Linked DNA regions of Prochlorococcus marinus str. MIT 1013. The protein of the gene in region 2 binds, or shares a complex with, the protein of the main gene of each other region. Links are inferred from orthologs where the notes say so. Each region holds a gene or a part of one and is shown on either strand. Other genes may lie near its edges. The genes, in order: mrdA and rodA.

Evidence for each region.
Region 1: the proteins of rodA (region 2) and mrdA are in contact, whole or in part, in a crystal structure (PDB 6PL5), measured with the Thermus thermophilus proteins. The link is inferred for Prochlorococcus marinus str. MIT 1013 from one-to-one orthologs. Residues at the interface, in WP_223903423.1 of Thermus thermophilus: Phe161, Val165, Phe168, Val169, Leu172, Pro198, Tyr199, Glu202, Tyr211, Arg212, Asp213, Gln220, Val221, Gln223, Ser224, Ile226, Ala227, Ile228, Gly229, Ser230, Gly266, Phe267, Val270, Leu274, Tyr277, Gly278, Leu281, Phe285, Leu289, Arg297; in WP_223903432.1 of Thermus thermophilus: Arg4, Ile5, His6, Leu8, Ala9, Phe12, Ala15, Leu16, Leu19, Gly20, Arg22, Ala23, Trp24, Leu26, Gln27, Val28, Tyr31, Tyr34, Leu36, Leu43, Thr45, Asp47, Lys156, Gln157, Gly158, Ser160, Val184, Leu201, Glu202.

The regions. Positions count from the first base shown.
Region 1 is NZ_CP114778.1:1,500,772-1,512,742, reverse strand. Bases 6,198-9,159 are described here. They hold mrdA (penicillin-binding protein 2), read right to left. Parts: upstream 8,613-9,159; coding sequence 6,783-8,612; downstream 6,198-6,782. Other genes in these bases: O5633_RS08630 (hypothetical protein), read right to left, coding at 9,026-9,159; O5633_RS08635 (hypothetical protein), read right to left, coding at 8,632-9,009; O5633_RS08645 (NADPH-dependent FMN reductase), read left to right, coding at 6,250-6,774; O5633_RS08650 (diflavin flavoprotein), read left to right, coding at 6,198-6,199. Also shown: alaS (alanine--tRNA ligase), read right to left, coding at 1-2,277; O5633_RS08655 (diflavin flavoprotein), read left to right, coding at 2,570-4,345; more of O5633_RS08650, read left to right, coding at 4,403-6,197; more of O5633_RS08630, read right to left, coding at 9,160-9,637; O5633_RS08625 (hypothetical protein), read left to right, coding at 10,074-10,391; O5633_RS08620 (hypothetical protein), read left to right, coding at 10,853-11,092; O5633_RS08615 (hypothetical protein), read left to right, coding at 11,641-11,971. UniProt on the Escherichia coli protein: Catalyzes cross-linking of the peptidoglycan cell wall. Responsible for the determination of the rod shape of the cell. Is probably required for lateral peptidoglycan synthesis and maintenance of the correct diameter during lateral and centripetal growth.
Region 2 is NZ_CP114778.1:1,245,028-1,256,891, reverse strand. Bases 4,380-7,234 are described here. They hold rodA (rod shape-determining protein RodA), read left to right. Parts: upstream 4,380-5,098; coding sequence 5,099-6,370; downstream 6,371-7,234. Other genes in these bases: O5633_RS07465 (sensor histidine kinase), read left to right, coding at 6,806-7,234; O5633_RS07475 (Mrp/NBP35 family ATP-binding protein), read left to right, coding at 4,380-5,089. Also shown: O5633_RS07505 (lipid-A-disaccharide synthase-related protein), read left to right, coding at 1-264; O5633_RS07500 (hypothetical protein), read left to right, coding at 322-591; O5633_RS07495 (ribonuclease D), read right to left, coding at 613-1,257; O5633_RS07490 (cofactor assembly of complex C subunit B), read left to right, coding at 1,443-2,000; O5633_RS07485 (N-acetylmuramoyl-L-alanine amidase), read left to right, coding at 2,013-2,765; hemF (oxygen-dependent coproporphyrinogen oxidase), read right to left, coding at 2,777-3,823; more of O5633_RS07475, read left to right, coding at 4,004-4,379; more of O5633_RS07465, read left to right, coding at 7,235-8,155; psaD (photosystem I reaction center subunit II), read left to right, coding at 8,252-8,677; O5633_RS07455 (anthranilate synthase component I family protein), read left to right, coding at 8,739-10,259; gshA (glutamate--cysteine ligase), read left to right, coding at 10,256-11,395; ppc (phosphoenolpyruvate carboxylase), read left to right, coding at 11,425-11,864. UniProt on the Escherichia coli protein: Peptidoglycan polymerase that is essential for cell wall elongation. Also required for the maintenance of the rod cell shape. Functions probably in conjunction with the penicillin-binding protein 2 (mrdA).

The DNA.
Region 1 (11,971 bases), 250 kb from region 2 along the record:
CAAAGCGAGTTCATTTTTTACTTTGATAAGTTCTTTTGTTTTATCTTTCAATTCCTGTTGAAGAGATGAGACTCTCTCAACAATTTCATATGATTGAACTTTGAATGATTTACTTAACTCCTTAACTACCAAATCACGTTCATTAAAATAATCTAAAACTGATGGACCAGCTATGGCCTCTATTCGTCTGATACCAGAAGCAATACCTGTCTCATTAATAATCTTAAACGTACCTAGTTGTGACGTGCGAGTTACATGGGTTCCTCCACATAACTCCATAGAAACACCTGGAACATCCACAACACGTACCACATCGCCATATTTCTCACCAAACATTGCCAAAGCACCAGCAGCCATAGCCTCCTGAATTGGCATTATTTTAATTTGAATTGGATGATCTTCAATAATCCATTGATTTATTCGTACTTCCATATCTTCAAGTTCTTTTATTGTGAGAGGTTTTGGAGCATTAAAATCAAATCTCAATCGATCATTTGAAACTAACGAGCCTCTTTGACTTACACTTGAGTCAATCGATAACTTTAAAGCTGATTGCAATAGATGTGTAGCGGTGTGATTTGATGTAGTTCGTTGACGAAAAGATGGAGTAACATTCATCTGAACAGGTGAGTTAACTTTTAGAACTCCAGTGTTAACAATTCCGGAATGAATAAAAATATTCTTCTTTTTTCGAACATTTTCTATAGAGACCTCAAGATCTTGAGACGTTATTAAGCCTTTATCTCCGATTTGACCACCAGACTCAGCATAAAAAGGCGTTCTATTAACAATAATCTTGACTAAATCACCCTGAACAGCTTGTTTTACTAATTCATTATTTTTAAAGATGCCTATCACAGTTGCAGTGGTTTCTAATTTTTCATAGCCCTCAAATTTTGTTTCATCAAATAAAGAAATTTCTCTCTCAATTGAACCTTCTTCAGTTAAATCAATACTGACAGAAGCATCTTTTGCACGTTTGCGTTGCTTTGCCATCTCCCTCTCAAAACCATTAATATCAACAGAAATACCTTTTTCATTCGCGATCTCTTCTGTTAATTCCAAAGGAAAACCATAAGTATCATAAAGCTCAAATGCCTGCGAACCAGAGATAAGATCACATTCATGAGCTGTTATCTCTGCCAAAAGTTTCTCTCCCCGTTCAAGCGTTTCAAGAAAACGAGATTCTTCTATTTTTAACTCATTAAGAATAATTTTCTTTTTCTCAAGTAATTGAGGATAAGCATTTTTCATCAACTCAATAGCCACTTCAGCCAGCTGTGGTAAAAACGGCTGATTAATACCTACCAGTCGACCATGCCGAATCATACGCCGTATGAGACGACGAAGTATATAGCCTCGCCCTAGATTACTAGCACTTACACCATCGCAAATTAAATGAGTGACAGCTCTGCAATGATCTCCAATAATTTTTAATGATGTTTTATTTTTTTTATTTGTAGTTTCATAAGTAATTTGAGCTAATAAAGCCGCTGCCTCAATGAGAGGAAAAATAAGATCCGTTTCGTAATTGTTAGATTTTTTTTGCAAGATTTGAGCCATTCTTTCTAAGCCCATTCCTGTATCAATATGACAATTCGCCAATGGTTCAAGATTGCCATTTAAGTCACGGTTGTATTGCATAAAAACCAAATTATAAAATTCTATAAATCGACTATCGTCTTCAAGATCTATTCCATCACTTCCTAATTCCGGTTTAAAATCAAAATAAAGTTCCGAACATGGACCACAAGGTCCTGTAGCACCAGATGACCAAAAATTATCAGAAGCACCCATTCTAATGATTCTTTTTGCATCAACCCCTACAACCTCTTTCCATATTTTCTCTGCTTCTGAGTCTTCTTCAAAAACACTAATAACTATATTCTGTGGATTTAGTCGAAAAACCTCAGTAGTTAATTCCCAGGCCCATTGAATTGCCTCTTTTTTAAAATAGTCACCAAAAGAAAAATTACCTAGCATCTCAAAAAAAGTATGATGCCTCGCAGTTTTCCCTACATTTTCAATATCATTCGTTCTTATACATTTTTGACTGGATGTTGCCCTCGGAGTAGAAGACTCTTTTAATCCTAAGAAAATAGGCTTAAAAGGTAACATACCCGCAATTGTCAATAAAACTGTTGGATCATCTGGAATCAAAGAAGAACTTGCAAGTTTCTTATGATTATGTTGGATAAAAAAATTTATAAATGCTTCTCTTATCTCATCTCCCGAAAGGAATGGCGGATTTATTGAGGAGGAAGAATTTTTTTGCATACCTAAAAATTATCTCTAAAAAGGTTTTTGAAAACAATCACAAAAACTTCAAATGTGCTCAACTCACCCTAAACAATACCAAAATGGAAACCCGTGAGACTTCGAAAGACAAAATATTCAAAAAAATCATTCGACAAGCTTGCTTATTGCAAACAAATACTATTTACGGGAAGCAGTATCACACTTACAAACCCCAATATCCTATTATATTTGGAAATGAACTAGGTATTTTCACTTAGCTACCTGATTTATTGCAACCTTCAGGCTTCCTCTAATTAATGGCTTTAGGAACATGATTTTTACTGAATCGACAGCTTTAGAAAATCAGAAAAGTGATACTCCAAAGCTTTCACTGCAATATGAACAAATTGCTGCAGATACACACACTTTAAGGTCATTGGATTGGGATCGAAGCAGGTTTGATATTGAATTTGGCCTTCGAAATGGGACAACATATAATAGTTTTTTAATAAGAGGCAAAAAAACTGCTCTTATAGATACAAGTCATTTAAAGTTTAAAGATATTTGGTTTGAAAAGCTAAGACAACAAATCAATCCAACAGAAATTGATTATTTAATAGTCAGTCATACGGAGCCGGATCATTCAGGACTCATAAAATACTTAATTGAATTAAATCCAAATATTGAAATCGTCGCATCTAAAGTAGCTATAAAATTCCTAGAAGATCAAATTCATCAACCTTTTAGGTCACGAGCAGTCAAAAGTGGAGAAGAACTCAATTTAGAAATTAATTCAATCAGCGGAATCGAGCATAAAATTGAATTTATTAGTGCACCAAATCTACACTGGCCCGATACTATTTTTTCTTTTGATCACGGTACACAAGTTTTATATACTTGTGATGCGTTTGGTTTACATTATTGCTCAGAAAAATTGTATGACGAAAATCCAAGCTCATTAAATGAAGATTTTCGATTTTATTATGACTGCCTCATGGGTCCTAATGCCCGCAGCGTAGTTCAGGCATTAAAAAAAATTGATGCATTGCCAACTATCAATACTATTGGTGTTGGACATGGACCAATTCTTAATTTTAATACGCAGTTATGGCTGAATCATTACAGAGAATGGAGTAAGCAAAGAAGTACAGGAGAAAATTACGCTGTGGTTTGCTATCTCAGCCAATATGGCTTTTGTGATCGGCTTAGTCAAGCAATTGCTCATGGCATAGGCAAGGCAAATGCTCCAGTCCAATTAGTCGATCTTATTGCTTCAGACACTCAAGAGTTAAGTGCTTTAATTAGTGACGCCAGTGCAGTTGTTGTACCAACTTGGCCCATCAAATCTGATTCAGAATTACAAAGCAATATTGGAACCTTACTTGCATCCTTAAAACAAAAGCAGTGGGTAGCGACTTATGACTCCTATGGTGGAAATGAAGAGCCTATTGACTTTATTACCAACCAATTAAGAAAGCTTGGACAAAAAGAAGCTTTTAAACCACTTCGAGTTCGTGACGAACCAAACAAAAGTGTTTATCAACAATTTGAAGAAGCTGGTACAGATTTAGGTCAAATTCTTACTAGAAAGAAAAATTTAGCTGCTACTAAAAGCCTTGATGGAGACTTAAATAAAGCACTTGGTTGCTTAAGCGGTGGACTCTACATTGTTACAGCGAAAGATAGTGAAGGCTCGGACAGTCGAGACGGTGCGATGGTTGCAAGTTGGGTTAGTCAAGCAAGTTTTGAACCCCCTGGAATAACCGTAGCTGTGGCTAAAGATAGAGCCATTGAATCACTATTACAAGTCAATGATCGTTTTGTTCTCAATATCCTTCAAGAAAATAACTATTTGCACCTCTTCAGACACTTTTTAAAACGTTTTCCACCAGGTGCTAATCGATTTGAAGGAATTGAATTAATGAATGATCTCGCAGCTGGAGGACCAGTTCTATCTGATGCGTTAGCGTTCCTTTCATGTAAAGTTATTCAAAGAATGGAGACAACAGATCATTGGATTATTTATTCATCAGTTGAAAAAGGTAATTTATCTAATACTCAAAGTAAAACAGCAGTTCATCACAGAAGAGTTGGTAGTAATTATTAATAATGACAGTAGAAAATATTTCTTCGCCAAATTTAAATACTTTCATAAAAAAAAACCATTCAGATTCCCGTTGAGGAGAACTTCATTTGCTTAAGAAGCCTAAACCCAAAAAGAACAAGATTTGAAGTTGAATATTCTCTTGAAAAAGGTAGTTGCACTAATTCTTTTTTATTTAAGTCTTCTCAAGATGAACATTCTAAATCACAAGATTATATTTTAATTCACCCTCCTGGTTTAACATTTGAAAAAGAATTTTTAGACGAGTTTGAGACATTAATTAGCAATGATTCGTCTGCAATTAAGTTAGTCATGGGTCATATCAATCCCAATAAAGTAGCTTTTGTGAAAAGAATGAATATGAAATATAAAAATTTAACTATTATTTGTTCTAATCCAGGTGCAAAATTATTCAAAGAGATTTGGAATTTACGAAAACCCTCGCAAAATACAAATCCTAAAGAAGCATTGGAGACAGTTGAAGTTCTTCCAAATATACAAATCATTAAACAATTAGAAACTCTTTCACTCGAAAGTAATTTTGAGGTTATTTTCATTCCCGCGCCAACAGCTCGTTGGCCTGGTGGACTAATTGTTTTTGAAAAGCAAACTGGTTTATTGATGAGTGATAAATTATTTGGTGCGCATGTTTATGAAGAAAAATGGGCTGAATTAAACAGTAGTAGCACGGAAGAAGAGAGAAGACATTACTTCGATTGTCTAATGGCACCAATGTCTACACAAGTCAATAGTATTATCGAAAAATTTGAAGACTTTGAGATTGATACGATAGTACCTGGACATGGACCTGCAATCAGCGGTAGTTGGAGGAGTTTATTAAACAACTACCAAAGCTGGGGAGAAAGCCAAAAATACAGCAACTTAAGAGTTGCTCTATTATTTGCAAGTGCATATGGAAATACTGCTGCTATTGCTGATGCCATTGCTAGAGGAATTAGTAAAACAGGGGTCAAAGTTAAGATTATTAATTGTGAATTCACCGCATCAGATAGCTTAGTCATTGAAATTCGTAAAGCAGATGGATATTTAATTGGATCACCAACATTAGGAGGACATGCACCCACACCGATTGTTTCAGCACTTGGCTCGCTTTTGGCTGAGGGAGATAGAGGAAAGCCGGCTGGAGTATTTGGAAGTTATGGATGGAGTGGGGAAGCTCTTGATTTACTTGAAAAAAAATTAAAAGATGGAGGCTTTAAATTTGGATTCGAACCCATCAAAATCAAATTTAGTCCTGATCCTTTAATGATTAAAAAACTTGAAGAAACAGGTATCCAATTTGGTAAGCAATTAATTAATGCAAAATTACGTCAACAAAGAAAGGCTAATGTAGGTTTAAATACAAGTAAAAGTGATCCAACAATTAATGCACTAGGAAGAGTCGTCGGATCACTATGTATATTGACTGCTCAAAAAGGAGATGAAAATAATCTGATTAGCGGAGCTATGGTTGCAAGTTGGGTTAGTCAAGCAAGCTTTTCTCCTCCTGGTATTACGATTGCAGTCGCTAAAGAAAGAGCTGTAGAAAACTTACTTCATACAGGAGATAACTTTGCTCTAAACATTTTAGAGCAAAACAATCACCAAAGCCTCCTTAAACAATTTCTCCAATCATTCAAACCTGGAGATAATAGATTTACCGATCTAGAGATTAAATTAAGTCCAAGCAATCAGCCATTATTAAACGAAGCTTTAGCGTGGCTGGAGGGTACAGTTAGTCAACGAATGGAGTGTGGGGATCATTGGCTGATATATGCTGAGATTAAACATGGAAAAGTCATTAAAAAAGATGGAGTAACAGCAGTTCATCATCGAAAAACCGGAGCGAGCTACTAGATCCATTACAAAAACGACATCATCCATTCACACTTCCTTTTTGATTCACAATGTCTAATAAAAAGCTTCTTGTTATAGCTGCTAGTAATGGTGAAAATCTCAAACTAGCCAAAAGATTTCTAGTCGCAGGCAAGGAACTAAATTACTCATGCGAATTACTTGATTTGACAGAGTCAAAAAATGATTTACCTATATTTAATCCACGTCATAATTCAAAAGATAAAGCACCAGAAAATCTTAAGTCGATCAATACTCAAATGGAGAGTCACTCACACTGGGTCATTTGCGCGCCTGAATATAACGGCTCAATTCCTCCAATTCTTACAAATGCAATAGCTTGGCTGTCTGTGCAAGGAACAGATTTTCGTAGTTTATTTAACGAACGTCCAATTGCAATTGCAAGTTTTTCAGGAGGAGGATGTATGGAGTTATTACTTTCGATGCGCATTCAATTAACTCATCTTGGATCTTTAGTCTTAGGTCGTCAATTAGCTACGAATAAATCAAAAATAGCTGAGGATAAATCAATCAACGCAATTATAAGTCAACTACTAAAACTAAATCATTCTAATTGATTCAATATCTAATCTTTACTGCTAGTTAACTCATTATCAGATGTTTGCTCATACCAAGTCTGCAATATTTTTTTTGCCATAGGTAGAGCATGTACTGAACCACCACCAGGAGTGTTCTGAGCAAATGCAACAATGACTATTTCTCCTGAGTCATAAGGTGCAAAGCCAACAAACCATGCATGGTCAGCACCTCCACTACTATCTTCAGCTGTTCCAGTTTTACCAGCAACTGGAGGAAAAATAGAGCTGTCTACATTCATTCCTATAGCAGTACCACTCGTTACTACTTTTCTCAGTCCACGTCGAATTGTATTGAGTGTAGTTTCTTGAAGGTCTACTTTTTGTAAGTATTGTTCTGATCTCCAATCTCTGTTTCCATTAAATAAATGAGGAGTAATCAAATAACCACCATTTGCAAAAACTGCATATGCTCGTGCTAATTGCAATGGAGTAACCAGAACTACGGATTGACCAATAGATGCACTAGCCATATCCTCTACTATCCAAGGAGTTTCTCCAGACTTACTCCACCCACGGCCTGCATCAGCCCATTTCTTATTCCCTACTAACCCTTTATTTTCTTCAATAAAAGTTTCTATACCTGTATAATTATCGAAGCCTAGTTTGATTGCTGCATCATATAAAGCCTGTGATCCAACCCCAACCCCAACTTGATAAAAAAAAGTATTACTAGATACTCTAAATGCATCTTCGTATTTAATCCAACCAAATCCTCTTTTATTATATTCTGGAAAGCAATGACTCCCATATGTAATACAAGGAACTGTATTTAATTTCCGACTCGCAGGAAATTTACCGCTTTCCATACCCGCAATAGCTGTTACAGGCTTCCATGTACTACCTGGATCGTATGCATTCAATGCTCTACTCAGAAGAGGTCGCTTTGATGACAATAATAAGTTGTCATATTGATTTCTTGTAAAAGGCTCAGAAAAAAAATTTAGATCAAAAGTCGGTTGACTAGCAATTGCTCTAATTGCACCTGTACGTGGATCCAGCGCTACTATTGCTCCACCAACTTTGTCAGATAAAACTTTTTCTGCAGTACGTTGTAGCTTTAGATCAAGAGTTAATTTGATATCCTTGCCAGCTTTTGGCAACTTTAACCCTAGACTTCGTTGAACCGTACCTATTGAATCAATCTCAAGCATTTCACCTCCCCACTTACCTCTCAATTCGGATTCAAAAGCAGCTTCTATACCTTTTCTTCCAATTCGATCAGATAATTTATACCCTTTATCTGAAAGCTGAGAAAACTCTTGTTGAGTGATCAACTGTGTATAACCCAAAGCATGCGCAGCTAACGACTTAAAAGGATAATGTCTGACTAAATCAATATCTATTTGTGCACCATACAAGTTTATCTCTTGTTCTTTAAACTTAACTACTTGCTCTTCCGATAAATTAGTGATTAACACTTTTTTATAAGGAGTATCTGAATGACTTTTATTAAATGCAATCTCTAATTGAGTAGTAGAAATATTTAATAAGTCAGATAAGTTTTTTCTCAGATCAATCCATTCACTCTTGGTTAAAAGTCGAGGTTGAATGGATAAAGAATAAAATAATTTATTATCTGCTAGAACTACACCATTACGATCTAATAATCGTCCTCTTATTGGTGGATTGCTAATAAGCTTAATTCTATTTTCCTCTGAAAGTTTTTTATAGTAGGAACCATTAATTATTTGTATCCAAAAAAGACGAGCACCTGTTACTGAAAAAATCAAACAAATAAACAAAAAGAAAACTAAGGGTTGATTGAAAGCACCTACATGCTTTTTGGAACTTAAGTGTAATTTTTCCCTTTTAAGCATGTCTACAATTCAACAATATCTATTCATTTTCTATACTTTCTGAGTCATTACTTAAATACTGTCTCAATTCATCTAGTTGGCTATCAATTCTATGTAAAGTTGAGACTAAAGAATTGTTATCATTACTTTCATAATCAGGATAACTGTTTTCAACAGTAACCTCAACTGAAACAACTGGATGACCTAAGCCAGGAATGATTTGATCAATCTTATCCCTGACTTTCTTTGCAGAGGTTTCACCGTCAACCTGGAATTCTGAGAATGGATCTTTTGATTTCAATATATCCATTATTTTTTGCAATCCACCAGCCTTAGCATTATTTACAATACCCATACCAAAAGGCAAGGCAGACTCCATTGCAAATAAATGCAAATCCCTTAAGTGATCTTTAGCCATAATGGCTTAACAAAAGCTACTTAAGAATACTTGTTTCTGACGAGGAAAAGTAAGGAGTACAACTATTATTTGAAATCCCTATAGACCAACCACCAAAAATTGACATCACAATTATTGTTGCGAATGGGAGAAAAGCTTGATGAGTCGTTTCAAGTGTTAACCATTCTCGCCAACCTCGTACCAAACGCTCTCTAGCAAATCTGTTACGTTCTCTTGAAGCTTGATTAATTTTTTTTCTAAAAGATTTTTCGACCCAACGTTCAAAAGATTTTTTCTTAGTTACTGCCATTTTTCTCTCGACTTCTAACAGTTGTCCTGCAGTAAGAGTAGGGTTAAAAGTGCCTATTAATTCAAGCGTTTTCAAAAACATTTCCACTGCAGCATCTTTTATCAATCGCTCTTCATCTTTTAGAAAAGTCCAATCAACTTCAGGATAAAACCGTGCTCTATTGAGGTTTATCTGCTCTTCACTTAACTGCCCAGGCTCTCTCAACCATCTATCAGTATTGCTATCAAAACGTCGCCAATATAAAAAAGGATTAATATAAATAACCTTTCCTGAGATAGTTATACTATCTTTCTGAAGGCGTCGATTCAACCTTACATCAGTCTGTTGTGCAACTGTCAAAAGTATTCAGCTATTGAACCAAGTTATCTTTTTTTTTTGAACTAGACCACCCCTTCATTGAATTACCCCACTAAACAATGTCCAAGTTGATCTGACTTCTAAAAAATATTGGACTTGTATCAAATATTGAAATCATTTCTAAAGCAAAATTGATTAATATCAAACAGAGCAATTTGATTCTGGAATTAAAAGAATTTTAATCTTCTTCTATTAAAAAAAATGAAAATAGATAATTGTTTTCTCATAAAGTCTTATCTGGTTCTCCATATTTGTAATCTCGTTTCGAATACTCCCTCACTTCTTGCCATAAATTAATTTATTAAAATATTAAAGAATACATCCTAATTCTTACAGGAATAAGTATCTTTTTTTAATAGGTTTGGCAATACATCAATAATTCAGTTATGTTCATTGCGAACAAATTAAAAAAATTACAATGCTCCGCAAGCAAGAAAAAAATGCTATCGCAAGGGGAATTATCCTTGCTATCGGTTGGGGATGGGGTTTAGATAGGTTTTATGAAGGTGATAGAAAAGGAGGAATATTCTCAATAATTGGGTGGGGGATTATTTTCACAAGTTTTCTATTCTTCAAATGTTCAGGCATCGAATATATTGATGGTGTAAAAGATTATTCCAACTACAGTCCAAACCCTTTAATTGTGCTTCCTTTAATTGCTGGTTTATATGGAGTTTATTTAATTATCCGAAAAGGGTTTAGATTAGCAAAACAGTTTGAAAACGCAGAAAACTAATCTGTCTATTGGACTTAAAATCAAATGAACTTCTTCATCTAAGTCATTTTGTTTTTTAATAGTGACAAAAAGTCCACATAGGAGTAAAAATAAACTAACAGGACAACTCCTCACACAATAGTTCTGTTAAAAAGAGCACCCAACTTCTTGTAAGAAGGGTGCTTTTAAATAATTAATTGAGCGAATTTGTACGCATAACAATCAAGAAACTACTCTGCTTCCACTTAAAGTATTGCCACCCAGGAATAATTCTAATTTGTGAGTAGTGAGATTCTCAGCGCTGGAAACAAGGAAATACTTGATAATGGTCTCGATAAAACTGACTTATGCGTAACAGGGGAGGTTTTTTATTCCTGTTGTTGTCCAAAACAGGAATAAAGTAATAAGAACGGTTTTCTAGACAATTTTCAAGAAAAATTTTTTAAAAATCAATTAACATATTGAAAATTAAATTAAATTAAATGACTGAGGAAATTAACAAAGAAAAAAAGAAATGCGGCAACAAAGGTAAAGCGATGTTTGCCTATGGAATTATTCAATTAACTTCCAACGTGGTTTCTGCAGTTGCTCTTGCAGCTATTGCGTTTAGTCTTTGTACAGTGAAAAAAGAAGCAACAGTTTTCAATGATTGTGTTGAAGAAGTTCGAGCCCTTGGTAAAAGTTCCTCAAGTGCTGTCCGCTTCTGCAATGGCGGTAAGTAATAAATACTGAAAAGGTAAAAGGATCCTTTATCCATTTAACTCATTTAATCAAGCAAAGTGATTTGTACAATTGAAATCACTTTGCTTTTTTGCTAACACTTCTAAACGCTAAGCAAATTTAAAAACATAATTAATATGTTCTAACTTTCTTATCACTCAATAGTTCTAATCCATCAAAAACTTGAGTATTATCTTAGATCAATTCACTTTATGGCTTTCATTAATGAAGAGAGTTTTATTTAAGCCGTTCAACAGTCACTCCCTAACCCCTAAAGATTGTTGATTTCATCAACAAGAAATATTGTTTTATTCTTCAATGAGATTCTAAGTCTCAAATTTTCCTGATGTTATGACTCAACGAGTCAACTTTCGTATTTTACTTTTGAAAGAATCCCCCTCTTATGAAAAACAGCAGAAGGATAGATTTAGAGAGTCTTATCGAAACTTGAACAGAACTAATCACCAATGTATGGGAATTAATCGAGCATTAAATAGTAAGAATGTTGCTTGAGTTAAGTAGCATTGGTCAAAGCAACTACTTCTCTAAAATGAAGATCAATTCAATTAAAAATATTTGTCTTAATTTTTTAACGCTATTAATTATTTTTATTCCACTTAAACCAATGGATGCTATATCACCCGAATGGGTAGGAGTACCAAAAAGTAAATATGGAGAACAATTATGGGACAAGAACAATATTCAGAAAAATTCAGATGGCTCCATAAGAGTGTTGAGTAAATTTATCCCCAAAAGCACTAGTAAAATTACAAAAGATATTCTTTATACTATGGATATCAAATGTTCGGAAGGCACCTTCAGAGATGTTGTAGTAGGTGCCAATAAATTTAATGAATTCCAAAATAAAGATTTAAAGTGGA
Region 2 (11,864 bases):
GGTTTAGGTATTCCATGCGTGTCCTTGCCAGGAAAAGGTCATCAATTTAATTTCAATTTTGCTAAGCGTCAAAGTCGTTTATTAGGAGGTGCGGTAGTTATTGCTAAGGGTTCTCAAACTCTTGCAAAACTAGTGGAGTTTTTACTGAATTCTGATTTTGATAGAGAGGTTATTGGGATCAGAGGGGCTAAAAGAATGGGTCCCGAGGGTGGAAGTCATGCTATAGCCCTTAGTATTTTGACTCACTTGTCTGAGGGTTTATAGTGCGGTGTAATCTAGTGGAAGATTTTTTATAAAGACTTTCTATTCAAGCTTCTGCATATGCCACTTATTGAAGATCATCATTATCTTAAAATTTGTGCTCAGCTAGCATCTTCTTTAAGTATAAGTATCGCAGCCGCTCGACGAAAAGTAGAGGTTGCTGCAGCTAAAGAAGGGAAAAAAGATTTGCAATCAAGAAAAGAAATTGCTCAAAAGATTCTTGAGCAAAGTTTAAATGAGGATAAACAGCAAGGTCTATCGACAACTGAATCATTTGATAAATTATTAAAGGCTCTAAAAGAAGAGGAGAATTTTATGCTTGAGGATTAATAGATCTTTAGATTAAAAAAATTAATGATCAAAAATATTTGTAAATCTTCTTCTATCAAGCTCGGACAAAATTGGTACGCATTGGAAACATTTTTTGGCTAATTCCCATCTTTCTTCACGTTTCAACATCTCTTCCAGTTTGTGTTTTGCTCCTAGTAAATATCTAACATCATTAGCCGCATAGATAAGTTGTTTTTGAGTTAAATCACCAACTTTTCCCCAGTCACTACTTTGAGCTTGTTTGTCTAACTCCACTCCAACAGTTTCCATAACTACTTCTTTCAATCCATGCCTTGGACTGTAAGTTCTACCTATTTTGCTTGCTATTTTTGTACAAAAAATTGGATTAACTTCAATATTTAGATTACTTGCTAAGGCAGCTACATCAAATCTTGCAAAATGAAAGACTTTTTCAATTGTTTTTCTCTCAAGAATAGATTTTAAGTGAGGTGCTGAATGTTGATTTCGTTCTATACGAATACAAATAACATTATCAAATGCATCACATATTTGTATTAAACATAGCCTGTCTCTGCCATGAATTAATCCCATGGCTTCAGTATCAACCGCTAAAGCTATAGATGAACTTAAAGCAATTTCAGTTTCATTATCTATGTCTTTATCAAAGATCTTGAAAGTCGAAGGTTCATCAAGTTTTTTTGGCATAACAAATTTAATGAGAATTTAATTCATCAGTAATTTCTGTATGATGCAATTGTAATACCTGAATGATGAAAAATATTTAGTAAATTCAACGATTTTATCTTTTCAAATATTTTTTAATTTATTTAGCTCACTTTTGTAGCTATGTCATACAGAACAATTAAAATAAAAGAGGTCGTATTTTTGAGATGCAATCTGCATTCTCCTCAACTTTATTTCTCACTATCCTATTGGCGATAGGTTTGGGGTTTTTTCTGCGAGCAGCGAGTAAGGACCGCACAACAGTTGTAGATGTTCAGTCTCCTTTGCCTCCTCTGGAGGTTTTGAAAGGTATTAGTTTTTGGTTAGAAGAACGTGGTTGGAAAAGAAATGGAGGTAATGTTGAAGAGAAATTGTTGATCTTTAATGGCAATGTTGCTTCTAGTACTTTTTTGGTTATCTTTTTATCTTGCCTCGGAGGAGTGGGCTCAGCCTGTTTGGGTCTGGTTCTGATTCAGCTTTATCCTTCTTTGAGTTGGTGGCCTTTACTACTGGCTGCAATTGGTGCACCTCTGGCCGGAATCATTTATCGTATTAAATCTAAACGAGAGGAATCATTAGAAGTTAAGCTATTAAGTTCAGATTTATCTGACATCAGTATTTTACGAATCAAAGCTCATCGTGATGAGCTAATAGCAATTCAGTTGGAATTATCTGAAAGTCTTGAGCTTAGTAGTGAAAACTCTCTACTTTCTTCTCCTATTTAATTAGTATTTGCAGTGATAAATAAAGTATTAAATAGTTTAAAATTAATAGTATTTTTAATTACTTTTTATTCTGTTTCTCAACTTTATTACACTAGGAATTTTAGTTTCACTGAAGACTTTGAACTAATCATAGGCGAAGTTTCAAGTCTTCCTGCAAACTGGGTTGGGAGTAGAAATGTAGATAAAAATATCCCTATTTTAATATTAGCTGGCCATGCAGATTCTCAGGGATTTGCTGGGGCTGGCACACCTGGTGAAGCTGTTGATAAGTTTGGTTTGAATCCAATGCATCCTGGAATTAGTGATGAACTTTTTTGGAATTTAAAACTACAAGAATCAATTGTTAAACTGGGCAAAAAGAAAGGTTTAAATATTAGATCTTATGACCCAGGGATAAGAAATATAGATGATGCTAATGATCCAAGAACGAATTGGTCAGTAGGTAGGAGATTCGCCAAACGTGGTGGCTATGTGATTGAGATTCATTTTGATGCATATGGCCAGTATGGAGTGGGTTCAGGCTTGATACCTCCTTTTTCTGAGACGCCAAACAAAATAGACGAGTCAATCGCAAGAACATTTGGACGGTTTCCTGTTTTATTTAGAGGAGGTTTAGGTGCTCCAAGGAGGCAAATAAGGATTCTTGAAATTGGGAAATTAGAGGGTTTGTTAGAAAAAAATCTCAGAAATTTCAAAACCAGGAAAAAAACAATAGAGCTCATTTCAAATGAAATAGTTCAGGCTTTTTTAAATGGAATTATCTAGAAGTGCAGTATTTAATCCAATGCTTGATAAGGTAAACACCTCTCTTCCAGAGATTTATCTGTAAACCAATCTTGAGGCTTAGTAAATAAATCTGTTAAAAGCGCCTCTCGTGAATCTTCTTCTGGTTTGTATCCATACTCCCATCGTGCCAAGGGCGGTAATGACATCAATATTGACTCCGTTCTTCCATTCGTTTGTAATCCAAAAATGGTGCCTCTATCCCATACCAAATTGAACTCAGCATATCTACCGCGCCTATAAAGTTGAAAGTCTCTTTCTTTTGTTGAAAAGGTTTGATCTTTGCGCTTTTTTATTATTGGCTCATAGGAGGGCAGAAATGCCTGCCCGCATGCTTTGGCAAGTGAAAAAAGATTTTCCCAATTCAAAGAATAGTTCCCTAGCTCTTTTGAGATGTTAGAGGCCTTCCCATTGGCATTTTGTCCTTTATAGAGCAAGCCGGATCCATCTTGATAGTCATAAAAAATACCTCCAACTCCTCTTGTCTCATTTCGATGTTTTAGAAAGAAATATTCGTCACACCAAGGTTTGAAAACCTTATGAAGATCTTTATTGATTGTGTCACATGCAGCTTTATGGCATGAGTGAAAGTGACGCGTGTCAGATAGATATGGATAGAAAGGGGTTAAATCAGCCCCTCCCCCAAACCACCAAACAGGACCTGCTTCGAAATATCTGTAGTTAAGATGAACAGTTGGTATGTAGGGACTTTTGGGGTGAAGAACCATTGAGGTTCCAGTCGCAAACCAAGAGTGACCTTTTGCTTCTGGTCTTTGGCTAATGATAGAGGGTGGAAGTTCATTGCCATGTACTTCAGAAAAATTCACCCCTCCCTGTTCAAAGATTTTTCCATTTTTCAATACTCTTGAGCGTCCACCACCACCCTCTGGTCTCTCCCAAGATTCTTCTAGGAATTTGCCTTCTCCATCGATAGTCTCCAAGCCACTACAAATTTCATCTTGAAGACCTAAAACAAGCTTTTTGGCTCGATCTCTTGAGTTTTTGGCCGGTAAATTGGCTTGATATTGTAAGGAGGACAAAATTAACTGTATTTTGCTTTCTCTAAAAAAATACTTTCAAATGATGCAAATTTCACACCAATATTGGAAAAGTTTGTATTGCAAATATTTTTTACTTATTACTAAAGGCAATATCATTGGATAGTGATGTGGAAAATCTGTCGATTTTTTTACTATCATCGAATGTAATAGAAATTAAGAATGAAAACCAACGAGAAGGTTTTAAAAGCGTTTAATTCAGTCAAAGATGTCGGAAGTAAACGATCTATTGTTGAACTTGGATGGCTGGAAATAGTTTCAGTAAAGCCCCCTAAAATTGTTGTAAGACTGTCTCTCCCTAATTTTGCGTTAGCTCAAAGAAGTCAAATAGCAAATGATATTAGGGAAAGCATTAAGTCATTGGAAGATATAGAAGATGTACAAATTGAGATAGGTGATTCATCTTCATCTGAGGAGTCTCCTATTGGTCAAGCAGGTCATGGTGGTCAATCTCAGGGATTAACTCCAATACCAAAAGTGAAAAATGTTATTGCTATAAGTAGCGGTAAAGGTGGTGTCGGTAAAAGTACTGTTGCCGTGAATTTAGCTTGTGCCCTTAGTCAAAAGGGTTTCAAGGTTGGTTTGCTTGATGCTGATATCTATGGACCAAATACGCCCTATATGCTCGGTGTTAGCGAAATAACTCCTGAAGTGAGTGGTACGGGTGCAGAACAAAAGATTATTCCAATTGAAACATGTGGGATCGGGATGGTTTCAATGGGATTATTAATTGATCAAAATCAGCCAGTAATTTGGCGTGGCCCAATGCTTAATGGAATCATTCGACAATTTTTATATCAAGCTTCTTGGGGTGAGCGTGATTTTTTAATAGTAGATCTTCCACCAGGAACCGGAGATGCTCAACTTTCTTTGGCTCAAGCAGTTCCTATGGCAGGTGTGATAATAGTCACAACTCCACAAAATGTATCGCTTCAAGACTCAAGAAGGGGTTTGGCCATGTTTAAACAACTGAATATTCCTGTACTCGGAGTGATCGAAAATATGACTTATTTTATTCCTCCAGATCAACCACAAAAGTCATATGAGATTTTTGGCTCAGGAGGAGGTAATCAATTAGCTAAAGAGAATAATGTCCCTTTACTTTCTCAGATACCAATAGAGTCAGATACTTTTTCTGGTACAGGTAACGATCTACCGGTGGTTTATACATCTCGAGATTCCATAACAGCAAAAGTATTTTTAGAACTTGCTGGAACTTTATGTAATGCATTATCTGTTAAACAGTGATTTAAACTAATGATGGGTTTTGGTCGCAATAAAATACCTACTTTTAAAATAATTAGAAATAAAAAATTTTGGAAAGATGTAGATTTAATAATTTGGATCGTACCCCTTATTTTAGTACATTTATCTTGTTTCTTAATTGCAAGTACTCAAAGAAATCTTGGAATTACAGATTGGTATCAACATGCAATTATTGCCTATATAGGTTCTTTAATTGTTTATTTCTTAGCTCAATTTCCCTTGCAAAATTTACGAAAATATATTTTTCCAATATATATTATAGCTATTTTAACACTTTTATATGTAAATTTTAGTGGAACTTCTGCTCTAGGAGCACAAAGATGGTTCAGCTTTGCAGGTTTTTATATTCAACCATCTGAGTTTGCAAAAATAACTTTGATACTAGTTTTGGCGTCTATTTTAGATCGAAAAAGATTTTCTAAATTATCACACTTAATAAAACCCTTATTAGTGTCTTGTTTGCCTTGGCTTTTGGTCTTTATACAACCTGATCTTGGAACATCTCTTGTTTTTGGAGCAATACTTCTGGGGATGTTGTATTGGTCAGGGATGCCATATGAGTGGGCATTTATTATTTTGGCTACTTTAGTTACAGGATTACTAGCATATTTGTATCCAATTGGACTTTTCATTTGGATTCCAATAATTGGTTTTTTATCTTATAAATCTTTGCCAAATAGGAAAATATTAACATTATTAGTTATCATTTTTCATTCGTTAATAGCAAAACTAACGCCTTGGTTTTGGGAAACAGTTTTAAGAGATTATCAAAGAGATCGATTAATTATTTTTCTTGATCCCAGCCAAGATCCTTTAGGTGGTGGATATCACATGCTTCAAAGTAAAATAGGTATCGGTTCGGGAGGATTGATTGGCACAGGTTTAATGCAAGGTCAATTAACTAAATTAAAATTCATACCAGAACAACATACTGATTTTATTTTTAGTGCTCTTGGCGAAGAAACAGGTTTTTTGGGTAGTTTATTGGTCATATTTTTATTTTTTATTCTAATTTTTCGATTAATAAAAATAGCCCTTGAGGCGCGTACTGATTTTGAAGCGTTAGTAGTTATTGGAATAGCTTCAATGTTTATTTTTCAAATTATGGTCAATATATTTATGACTATTGGCCTAGGTCCAGTTACAGGAATCCCATTACCCTTTATGAGCTATGGAAGAACGGCATTATTAGTGAATTTTATAAGTTTGGGTTTTTGTTTGTCTGTCTCTAGACGTGGACAATCAATTAGAAAAAATCTTTGATTAAGGGTATTAATTTCGTTGTATTAGAGTTTGAGCCTTAGTGCTATTAATTCGCAAATAACATCTTGAGGTTGAGTTTGACTATCAATGTAAAGGAAGGAATCCTCACTTTCTTCTCAAGCACGGATTTAATTAAAATGTACTTTAATGTATTAACGTTTGATTAGCTCTTCTGATTCTCTCGAGTAAACAAATCTCCTGATTTTTAATTTGTTCAAACACAATTTCTTTGGCTTCTTCAATAGATTGATTGAGAAATTCTCAATTCAATTTCAGTAAATAATATCAGCTAAAGCACCTCACGAGCTAAACACTTCTTTTTATGCTTTTTCATCCATTAAAACCAAATCAAATAGATGGATTTAAAGGTTTCTGCAAGGTTGGGAGGGTTCTGTGAGTTCGTCTCTCGTAACCATTCAAGCTTTACAAAAAAGGATGGCTAAGGGGGTCCCCCATTCAACTTGTAGTGAATCTGCAGGAAGAAGAATGTGGTGGGCCGCTCTTGATATTCTTCAATCAGAAATATTGCTACCAATGAACCTTACTCGAGGTTTGTGGTTGTCTTCCCCTTTGCCTGCACTGTACGAACCGAAATTACTTAATAAATTTCGAGGATGGGTGTGGGCTCCAAAGGATTTGTTAAATCTTACCAATCCTTCTGTTGGGATATTGCCTCCTAGTCAATCAGTTTCGCCGGATTTTCATGATGATTCCTCAGGTTATGAGCGTTTGACTCTTCTAGAGGAAGATGGAAACGATCCATTGCTGATAGTTATTACTCCTGAAATTCAAATTGCTTTAGCTTTGGAAGGGGAATCTGAGGATAGAAAACTATTAATGCGGAGTGATCCTGAGACATTGAGTGATCTTTTGACGTTATTAGATAACAGATTAAACACAGAAAATGTTGAACAAGCAAATAATCTTAGAAACGCTCTTGGAGAAATGGGACAGCTTAAAACAAATGATGATTTGTCTAAGGTATTTTGGCCTTTATTATCACAAAGACTCGCAGATATCGCACCCAGTTTAAATATTCAGACTTTACCAGACAACATAATTAATGATCACAAATCAAGTGCAAAAAATAGTGAAATCTCCTTACTTGAAGCTTTAACGCACGAAATCAGAACTCCATTAGCAACCATAAGAACATTAATAAGATCTCTTCTTAGGAAGCAAGATTTGCCTAAAGTTGTTGAAAACCGTTTGAAGCAAATAGATATTGAATGTACAGAACAAATTGATCGTTTTGGTTTGATTTTTAATGCAGTGGAGTTAGAAAGAAGCAAGCCTGAACAAACTAATTTAGCTTTAACTGATTTAGGCAAAATGCTCACAATGCTTTCTCCCGTCTGGAGTAATCAGTTAGAGAGAAAAGGCTTGAAACTGATTCTTGATATAACTCCTGATTTGCCTAAAGTTTTGAGTGATTCTGAAGGACTTGAATTAATGTTGACCGGTCTTATTGATCGCAATAGTCGTGGATTACAAACGGGTGGAGAATTAACTTTGAAATTAAGGCCAGCAGGGCAGAGACTAAAGCTTCAAATTTTAACCCAGCTCACCTCAATACCTAACTATGGAGTATCAGAAAATGTTTCTAATGAAGAAATTGGGCCAGTACTCAGTTGGAATCCATCTACCGGTAATTTGCAGCTTAGTCAGGCCGCAACGCAAAGGCTTTTAAAAAGTCTTGGTGGCCGTCTTACTAATAGGCGAGATAGTGGAATGACGATATTTTTTCCTATTTCTGAATTAAAAGAACTTGATCTCCTGGATTAATGTTGACGCGTGTGAAGTTGACGAGAAATGAGTCAAAAGGCACAAAATAAAGTGCTAATTTAAAAATATAAAGAATAAGTTGGTTTAATTTAAAGCATGACTGAAGTATTACCTGGAGCACTTCCAAAACACATTGGTAGCACTGGTGGACTATTAAACTCGGCTGAAACCGAAGAGAAATATGCAATTACTTGGACAAGTAAAACGTCAGAGGTCTTTGAACTTCCAACGGGAGGAGCTGCAGAAATGCATGAGGGTGATAATCTTATGTACTTTGCTAGAAAAGAGCAGTGTTTTGCATTAAATACTCAATTGAGAGGATTTAAGCCAAGAATAGAAACAAGTAAAATTTATAGAATTTACCCTGGAGGAGATAGAGAATTACTTTTCCCTAAAGATGGTGTTTTCTCGGAGAAGCCAAATGAAGGGCGTCAAAAAGAAGGATATAATAATAGGCGTATTGGAGAAAATCCAAATCCAGCAAGCTTGAAATTTAGCGGAAAAAAAACTTACGATGCATGAGTGATTCAATTTTTACTTTTGCCCCCTTTAAATATATATATTGGGCTGCCATTATGCAGTCATGCTTAGTTTAGATAAGGAACAATTTCTTTTATCAGCTTCCAGAGGGGCAAACTATATTCCCTTGGCAAAAAGTTGGCCAGCAGATTTAGAAACCCCACTCACTACATGGCTTAAAGTTGGCAACGATAGTTCTCCAGGAGTATTGCTTGAATCAGTAGAAGGCGGAGAAACTCTTGGTAGGTGGAGTGTGGTGGCATCTGATCCTCTCTGGAAGGCGATAGTAAGAGGTAATGAATTGACTAGATGCTGGAGAAATGGAAAACAAGAAAAGTTCTATGGAAGTCCAATTCAAATACTCAGAAAAATGCTTGCTCCTTATTCATCTGTCTCTTTGCCAGGCTTGCCACAACTAGGACAACTGTTTGGTATGTGGGGGTATGAACTAATTCAATGGATTGAGCCCACAGTGCCTACCTATCAATTATCAGATAAAGACTTGCCAGATGGTATTTGGATGTTTATGGATAAAGTTTTAATTTTTGATCAAGTAAAACGTCTAATAACTGCTGTTGCATATGGAGATTTAAGTGATGGAGTGTCTCCTGAAAATGCTTATATAACTGCCTGTGGACAAATTAATGAACTTCAAGATTTGATGGCTGCTCCTTTAAAGCCTATAAAGTCTTTAAGGTGGAATGAAAAAGGCAATAGATCAATTGATATGACTTCTAATACATCAAGAAATGAATTTGAAGATAGTGTAAAATCCGCGAAAGAATTCATTAAGAAAGGTGATATTTTTCAGTTAGTTATTAGTCAAAAATTGGAGTCGACTGTTATACAAAAACCTTTTGAATTATATCGAAGCCTGCGGATGGTAAACCCCTCTCCATTCATGGCATTTTTTGACTTTGGAGATTGGCAACTTATTGGTTCTAGTCCAGAAGTAATGGTTAAGGCCCAGCAAACAGATAAGGGAATTCAAGCAAGTTTGAGACCAATCGCAGGTACACGTCCCAGGGGTCAAAATGATTTGGAAGATGCAATCCTACAGAAAGAACTTTTAAAAGACCCTAAAGAAAGAGCAGAGCATGTCATGTTAGTGGATTTAGGACGAAATGATTTAGGTCGAGTTTGCACTCCAGGTAGTGTTTCTGTAAAAGAATTAATGGTCATAGAAAAATATTCGCACGTAATGCACATAGTCAGTGAGGTAGAGGGAACTCTAGAAAAAAGAAAGGATATATGGGATTTATTAATTGCTTCTTTCCCTGCTGGAACTGTTAGTGGGGCTCCAAAGATAAGAGCTATGCAACTCATCAATAAATTAGAAAAACAACGTAGAGGCCCTTATTCTGGAGTATATGGCTCTATTGATTTAAATGGAGCACTGAATACAGCTATTACAATAAGAACAATGGTTGTAAGAAGGAATAATAAAAATGATTTTACTGTTCAGGTCCAAGCAGGGGCTGGGGTCGTTGCAGATTCCATACCTTCTAATGAGTATCAAGAAACTTTAAATAAAGCGAAAGGTATGTTTACTGCTTTAGCTTGCTTAGAAGCCCATGATTTATGACCGACTTTATGCTTTTAAAGGGGTTTGAAGTGGAGCTTTTTACTGGCACATTTGCCGGTAAAAATGTAGGTGTTGCAACTGCTATTACGGAAGATTTATCAGATTTTGTTAAAGAACCGGATCAAAGAAATCTTGAGTACATAACTGTTCCAGATCAAAGATATGCAGTTTTAAAACATGCACTTTTGCTGCCAAGACAAAAACTTAGAAAATGGCTTGATTATAAAAAATTGACAATTCTTCCAGGTAGTACTCTAAGTCTTGGAAATACAAAAATTTTTGAAAGGTCAGATTTAGAAAATTCATATCATTCCTTTATAGAAAAAAATTATGGAACAAATGTTGTAACAGCAAGTATTCATATTAATTTAGGTATTGAAAACTTGTCCTTACTTTTTTCTGCTCTTCGGTTGGTTAGATGTGAAGCCTCTTTATTTCTTGCATTAAGTGCTAGCTCTCCTTTTTTAGAAGGTACTGCAACGGGGGTCCATTCTCAAAGATGGGTTCAATTCCCTAAAACACCTCCCAATGTTCCTATGTTTTTGGATCACACACACTATGTGAAATGGGTTGAGGAGCAACTAGGTCAGGGCAAAATGCAAAATGAAAGACATTTATGGACATCAGTAAGGCCTAATGGCCCAGATAGGCCACATATTTTAAATCGATTAGAGTTAAGGATATGTGATTTGGTCGGTAGTGTTGATTTGCTTTTGGCCATAACTGCTTTACTAGAACTCAGAATTATTAATCTTCAAAACAATGTAAAAAAATATGATCCAATTGAAGCAAGCTCTAAAACGCAACAAGAATTGGCTCTAATGGCAGATGAAAATGATTTGATTGCAGCTAAATCTAGTCTTAATGCAAATTTATCTCATTGGAAAAATGGGAAACAAATCAATTGCCGTGATTGGATAAAAGAACTTCTATTAGATGTAACTCCTTTAGCTAAGGAGCTTAATATGTTTGAGTTACTTCAACCTATCGAATCTGTTTTAGTAAATGGAAATCAATCAATGATATGGCTTGATTCTTATTCTAAGGGTGTATCAATTCAGTCTTTGCTGCAGAACGGTATAAGTGAAATGGAACAAGAAGAGACAAATTTCCTTCAAATGAAATCAACCTACTAGTGACTAAGTCGGTAGAACTGCCTCATAATATGTTTATGTTGAAAAATCCTCCTAACGAAAATATCTCTAATCACTCGACAGTAAGTGTTGATGATCAAGATCCTGGATATTTATTGCAGCAAAGGCTTGAACTTGTTGAAGATCTTTGGAAAACAGTTCTCAAAAGTGAATGTCCTCCTGATCAAACAGAGAGACTATTGCGTTTAAAACAATTAAGTGACCCAAGTAATTCAAAGCAAGATAATTCCTCGCAAGCAATTGTCCAATTGATTACGGAAATGGACTTGGCGGAGGCGATATCTGCGGCTCGGGCTTTCTCTCTTTATTTTCAGCTTGTAAATATTCTTGAGCAACGTATAGAGGAAGATAGTTATTTAAACAGTATGAAAAAAGAGAATCTAGAGAACAGTAATTACAAAATAGATCCATTTGCTCCTGCATTAGCTAGTCAGACTGCGCCAGCAACTTT